2 regions of the Lelliottia sp. RD5 genome follow, and region 2 is predicted to be linked to the other one. Evidence: predicted binding sites of a transcription regulator. Region 2 holds the regulator's gene; the other holds the start of a gene.
What was found. The regulator sigma-54, encoded in region 2, starts transcription at its own class of promoters, with help from an activator protein. The targets are predictions, from matches to a motif close to GTTGGCACANNTTTCGCTNT.

Region 1 (3,383 bases), 470 kb from region 2:
CAAGCCAAAGGTCAGCAGCCAGATGGCGTTGAGCGGCGTAATGGCAATGCTGTGGTGAATAAAAGGCATCACCGCCGCAGCATTCAGTCCGCGCGTCAACACGACAAAGCCCGCAGCCAGCGTCATCACGCTCCCCACTGCGCCGCCAAGCCCGGCAACCCAGCCGCTCAGCGGCTTGTAAAATGAGCAGAGGAGTGACAAAACGGCCGTCACCGTCAGGCACGCGACGGCGCTGATAATCAAATCGACAGCGTTCATTTCGCCCCCTCATTTTGCGTCTGGAACAGCGACAGATCGCCGAAATCGGTATTCACGGTCAGCTCGCGTTTACGTTTGCTGCTGCGCGCAATATCACGAATATTCACTAAAATCAGCGCCTTTGTCGGACAGGTGCGAACACAGGCGGGGCCTTGTTCGTCAAAGCTACACAAATCGCATTTCACCGCCACGGCACGCACGCCCGGTACCCAATCCAGCAGCGTACTGACGCGCGCCGGAGCCGGTGGCGCGGGTGGCGCTTTTGGCGAATTTGCATTTGCGGGAATGTGCAGCGGACGGCTGCCGGAAAATTCAATGGCACCAAATGGACAGGCGATGCCGCACAGTTTGCAGCTCACGCACAGGCTTTCATTTAATTGCACAGCCCCCTCAACGCGGGTGATGGCGTTGACGGGACAGACACCCGCGCAGGGGGCATCTTCACAATGATGGCAGAGCTGCGGCGCAGACTCTTTCTCATTTCGCATGACTTTCAAACGTGGCATCGACTGTAACCCGTGCAGACGGTGTGTTTCTGAACACGCCGCTTCACAGGTGTGGCAGCCAATGCAGACCGTCGAGTCAGCTATTACAAAACGGTTCACCGGGGAGTCCTCAGGACATAGTCATTTTTGACGAAAAAGTGCCATATCGACACCTCTCGACACGTAACATCAGACGGTGCGCGGCTCGCTCACCAACGCTTTTAAATCCACCGGTAAATCGTGCTCAACCGCGGAATAGAGGTTGTTGTAAACAGGTGCGATTTTTTCCAGATAGTGTTCAAGCACCTGCTGGCGATCGCGGTTGCTGACGTGACCGTCAACCATGCCGTCAGCCATCAACTGCGCCTGCGCAATCAGCTCTCTTTCGCCCTCTTTCGTCTCGACGAAGTACTGAATGGTGTGGCTGTTAAAGTTATCCGCCAGGGTGACGTAAATCATGAAGTGACCGAACAGCACAAAGCACAAATCCTCTTGTGCCGCACAGCTCATGGCGTGATGCAAACGCGCTTTTGACAGGGTGATCCCCTGGACCAGCGAATTACAGTAATGCTGCCATTGTTCCTGCAGTGATTGATGGCGCTGCGCGATGTAATCCGCCTTTTCGCTAATTTCCCAAATAGTCATCTCAGGTATCCGGTTAATGGAGATACGGCTATTAAGCAGATTTTGTGCCAATTTTTATCATGTTGAAATTTATAGAATTTAATCCAACGCAATCTGTCAACGACAGCCTGTCGACGTGTCATTTCGTCAGCAGTGTCATCGTCACACCCTAATCAAAATTAAGCTGGCATCGTTATTGCATTAATGGGGCAAATCATTGAGGAGGCGTCATGCACGAAATCACCCTCTGCCAGCGAGCGCTGGAGTTAATCGAACAGCAGGCAAAAGCGCACCACGCGAAACGCGTGACGGGCGTGTGGCTGAAAGTGGGGGCATTTTCCTGCGTCGAAACCAGCGCCCTTACCTTTTGCTTTGAGCTGGTGTGCCGCGACACGCTGGCAGAAGGCTGCCAGCTGCATATAGAAGAACAGCAGGCCGAATGCTGGTGCGAACACTGCCAGCAGTACGTCACGTTGTTGTCCTCTAAAGTGCGCCTCTGCCCGCAGTGCCAGAACGTTGGGCTGCGCATCGTGGCGGACGACGGTTTGCAGATTCAGCGCCTCGAAATAGACCAGGAGTAAATCATGTGTAGTACCTGCGGTTGCGCCGAAGGCAACCTGTATATCGAAGGCGATGAGCATCGCCCCCATTCCGCGTTTCGCTCTGCCCCCTTCGCCCCTGCACCGCGTGCCACGGCGGCGCTAACCGGCATTCGGTTCGCACCGAAGCCGTCGGATGCAGGCGATCTGCATTACGGCCACGGCAAAGCGGGAACGCATGCGCCAGGCATGAGCCAGCGCAAAATGTTGGAAGTCGAAATCAACGTGCTGGACAAGAATAATCAGCTGGCTGCGCGCAATCGCGCGCGCTTTGCCGCGCGTCAACAGCTGGTGCTGAACCTGGTTTCCAGCCCCGGTTCCGGCAAAACCACTCTGCTAACCGAAACGCTCAAACGCCTGAACGGCAGCGTCCCCTGCGCCGTTATCGAAGGCGATCAGCAAACCGTGAATGACGCCGCGCGTATCCGCGAAACCGGCACCCCGGCCATTCAGGTGAATACCGGTAAAGGCTGCCATCTGGATGCGCAAATGATCGCCGACGCCGCGCCGCGTCTGCCGCTGGCGGACAAGGGCATTCTGTTTATCGAAAACGTCGGCAATCTGGTGTGTCCGGCGAGCTTTGATCTGGGCGAACGCCACAAAGTCGCGGTGCTGTCCGTGACCGAAGGGGAAGACAAGCCGCTGAAATACCCGCATATGTTTGCCGCTGCCTCACTGATGCTGCTCAATAAAATCGACCTGCTGCCGTATCTGAATTTTGATGTCGATAAATGCCTGGCCTACGCGCGCGAGGTGAACCCGGATATTCAGATCCTGCTGGTGTCCGCCACGCGCGGCGACGGCATGGAAAGCTGGCTTGCGTGGCTGGAGAACGAACGATGTGCATAGGCGTTCCGGGACAAATTCATTCCATCGATGGCAATCAGGCGAAAGTAGAAGTCTGCGGCGTGCTCCGCGACGTTGATCTCACGCTGGTCGGGTGCGTGGATGAAACTGGCGCATCGCGTCTTGGCCAGTGGGTGCTGGTCCACGTGGGTTTTGCGATGAGCATGATTGACGAGGACGAAGCCCGCGACACCCTGGCGGCGCTGCAAAATATGTTCGACGTCGAGCCCGACGTCGGCGCGCTGCTGTATGGCGAGGAGCGATAGCCGATGCGCTACGTTGATGAATATCGTGCGCCAGAACAGGTGATGCGGCTTATCACCCACCTTAAGATTCGGGCAACATTACTCGAGTACACCGCGCAGCGTCCGCTGCGGATTATGGAAGTGTGCGGCGGACACACGCATGCCATCTTTAAGTTTGGCCTTGACCAGTTGCTGCCGGAGAACATCGAGTTTATCCACGGTCCGGGCTGTCCAGTGTGCGTGCTGCCGATGGGCCGTATCGATAATTGCCTCGAAATCGCCAGCCAGCCGGGCGTGATTTTCTGCACTTTTGGCGATGCAATGCG
Region 2 (3,383 bases):
TCCGGCATATTACGGACGTCGATGCTGACGGCCGCAGAAATTTGTCTGTCAGCCAGCGTACGCGCCAGTTCTGGTAACAACACAACCGGAAGGTTATCGACGCAGTAAAAACCCATATCTTCGAGCGCCCGAAGGGCCACGGATTTCCCCGAGCCCGAACGACCGCTGACGATCATCAGCACCATGTTCCGTTTCTCCTCGCGCCTGCAGATGTGGAGGTCATCTTATGGTTACGCATCATCCTGATTGCCTTCCACTTCGGTGATAATTTGATAGAGTTCTTCATCACTTTGGGCTGCGCGCAGACGGCGGCAAATTGTTTTATCTGCCAGACGCTTGGCCACTAGCGAGAGCGTGTGCAAATGGGTTTTGGTCTGGTCAGCAGGCACCAGCAGCGCGAAAAGCAGATCGACGGGCTGGTTATCAATCGCGTCAAATGCGATTGGCGTTTCCAGTTGGACAAACACGCCAACGGCGCGCAGGGTGTCCTCCTCCAGCTTGCCATGCGGAATGGCAATACCATTGCCGATACCGGTACTGCCCATTTTTTCACGGGTCAGGATGGCCTCAAACACCACCTGAGGTGGCAGGCTTAACTGTTTTGCGGCCAGTTCACTGATGATTTCCAGAGCGCGTTTTTTGCTCTGGCAGTGAACGCCACTGCGGGTACATTCCTGGTTAAGGACATGACTTAATTGAAGACCGGAATCGTTGTTCATCATAATTTCACCTAAGCGCTAACTGTACATATGGCCTGTTGTGTTTTACAACAGGCCGCCCTGCACCCGTTAACTGCTCGGACAATCAGTGTTGTTTCAGTTTATCTTTATGTTTATTAAGCTGTCGCGCAAGCTTGTCAATCAAGCCGTCGATAGCCGCGTACATGTCTTGCCCTTCCGCACTGGCATGGATTTCACCCCCATTTATGTGCAGGGTTGCGTCCGAGATATGAGTCACTTTCTCCACTTTCAACACAATGTAGACCTGATTAATCCTCTCGAAATACTGCTCCAGCTTCGCGAATTTAGTGTTTAAAAAATCGCGTAAAGCCTCAGTGATTTCGACATTGTGTCCTGTGATGTTGAGCTGCATAGTGTCTTCCTTATCGGTTGTGTCAAACCAGTTGTTTACGCTGGTTAGACGGCGGAATGGATAAAGACTCTCGATACTTCGCAACAGTACGACGTGCCACCATGATACCCTGATCGGACAGCAGGGTGGTTAACTTACTGTCACTCAGTGGCTTCGCGGGGTTTTCCGCGGCGATCAACTTCTTCACCAGAGCACGAATGGCCGTCGACGAGGCTTCGCCACCGCCTTCGGTATTCACATGACTGGAGAAGAAATACTTAAGCTCAAAAATACCACGCGGACTGTGCAGATACTTCTGCGTGGTCACACGCGAAATGGTCGATTCGTGCATCTCAACGGCCTGAGCAATATCTGCCAGGACCATCGGTTTCATAAATTCTTCGCCCTGCTCAAAAAAGCCTTGCTGCTGTTCCACAATGCATCGACTCACGCGTAGCAGCGTATCATTTCGGCTTTCGAGGCTTTTGATCAGCCATCGCGCTTCCTGAAGATTGCTACGAATATATTGATTGTCGGAGTCGTTCCGCGCACTGGTGCACATGGACGCGTATTGCTGGTTGATTTGCAGGCGGGGAATGCTGTCGGAATTGAGTTCCACGGTCCAGAGACCGTTGTGCTTTCGGACCAGGACGTCAGGAATCACATATTCGGGTTCGCCGGTTTGGATCGATTGCCCCGGACGGGGATCGAGCGACTGGATCAGACTCACCGCTTCTTTCAGCACGTCTTCTTTGAGTCGCGTAACGCGCATCAGACTGCGGAAATCATGATTCGCCAGCAAATCTAAATGTTCGCTGATAATCAGTCGCGCTTCGTCGAGTCTTGGCGTCTCTTTTGCAAACTGAGAAAGCTGGATCAGCAAACAGTCGCGTAGATCTTTTGCTGCGACGCCGACCGGGTCAAAGCGTTGAATGCGTTTGAGGACGGCTTCGATCTCGTCGAGTTCGATTTCGCTATCACCCATGCTTTCCAGAATCTCGTCCAGGGTTACCGTTAAATACCCGGTGTCATCCACTGCATCGACAATGGACGTGGCAATCGCGCGATCGGTTTCGGTGAAAGGGGTCAACTCCACCTGCCACATCAGATAATCCTGTAGCGACTGCGTAGTTTCACCCTGATAAACCGGTAGCTCATCATCCTGATAATCAGCGCGCGTGCCGGATGGCGTTCCAGCGGTGTAAATTTCATCCCAGCTGGCATCCAGCGGTAACTCGTCAGGCATCTCTTTTTGTTCAAGGGCATCTGCCGTATCGAGCGTTTCGGTGTCCTGCTTTTCCTGGGTATCTACCTCATCATGAAGATCGGTTTGCTCCAGCAGTGGATTACTGTCCAGCGCTTGCTGCAGTTCCTGCTGAAGTTCTAACGTTGACAGTTGCAACAGACGGATTGCCTGTTGTAACTGTGGCGTCATCGCCAACTGTTGGCTGAGCCGTAATTGCAAACCTTGCTTCATGTTCAGGGCGTTTTTCTCCGGTCCTGCGTGACTTAACCTCTACCCTATCAGAGTCTGAAGTCTTCCCCAAGGTACACGCGCTTAACATGTTCATCTTCGAGGATTTCGAGTGGCGTGCCGTGAGCAATCAAATGGCCCTGGCTGACGATATATGCACGCTCACAAACTGCCAGCGTTTCACGCACGTTGTGGTCGGTAATCAGCACACCAAGACCGCTGTCGCGCAGATGTTCAATGATACGTTTAATGTCGATAACGGAGATAGGGTCGACGCCGGCAAACGGTTCATCCAAAAGGATAAATTTCGGATTGGCTGCCAGTGCGCGGGCAATTTCTACTCGACGGCGTTCACCGCCCGAAAGTGCCTGGCCGAGGCTGTCACGCAGGTGTTCAATATGGAACTCTTCCATCAATTCGTTGGCGCGATCCTGACGCTGCTCGGAGGTCAAATCGTCACGGATTTGCAGGACGGCCATCAGATTGTCGAACACGCTAAGACGGCGGAAAATAGACGCTTCCTGCGGCAGATAGCCAATTCCGCGACGCGCGCGGGCGTGCAGCGGCAGCAGGCTAATGTCTTCATCATCAATGATGATGTTGCCCGCGTCGCGCGGAACAATGCCGACCACCATGTAAAAGGTGGTGGTTTTACCTGCACCGTTAGGACCCAACAGGCCAACAATTTCGCCGGAGTTAACGGTCAGACTGACATCTTCCACGACGCGGCGGCCTTTGTAGGCTTTGGCGAGGTTTTTTGCAGTTAATGTTGCCATAACGAATTAGTTACTCTTTTGCTGTGCGGGAGCCTGGGTTTTACCTTTGTCCTGCAACTGGG

Region 1: hypA (hydrogenase maturation nickel metallochaperone HypA) is a predicted target of sigma-54. The motif match lies at 1,551-1,570, and genes of this name have one in related genera.

Annotation. Positions count from the first base shown of each region.
Region 1 is NZ_JBVYHQ010000002.1:554,679-558,061, reverse strand. Features, by position in the region: gene hycC (formate hydrogenlyase subunit 3) at 1-258, opposite strand, end outside; gene AC0LWE_RS10390 (4Fe-4S dicluster domain-containing protein) at 255-863, opposite strand; gene hycA (formate hydrogenlyase regulator HycA) at 933-1,388, opposite strand; gene hypA (hydrogenase maturation nickel metallochaperone HypA) at 1,598-1,948, shown strand; gene hypB (hydrogenase nickel incorporation protein HypB) at 1,952-2,815, shown strand; gene AC0LWE_RS10370 (HypC/HybG/HupF family hydrogenase formation chaperone) at 2,806-3,078, shown strand; gene hypD (hydrogenase formation protein HypD) at 3,082-3,383, shown strand, end outside.
Region 2 is NZ_JBVYHQ010000002.1:82,133-85,515, forward strand. Features, by position in the region: gene rapZ (RNase adapter RapZ) at 1-185, opposite strand, end outside; gene ptsN (PTS IIA-like nitrogen regulatory protein PtsN) at 231-722, opposite strand; gene hpf (ribosome hibernation promoting factor) at 805-1,092, opposite strand; gene rpoN (RNA polymerase factor sigma-54) at 1,115-2,548, opposite strand; gene lptB (LPS export ABC transporter ATP-binding protein) at 2,596-3,321, opposite strand; gene lptA (lipopolysaccharide ABC transporter substrate-binding protein LptA) at 3,328-3,383, opposite strand, start outside.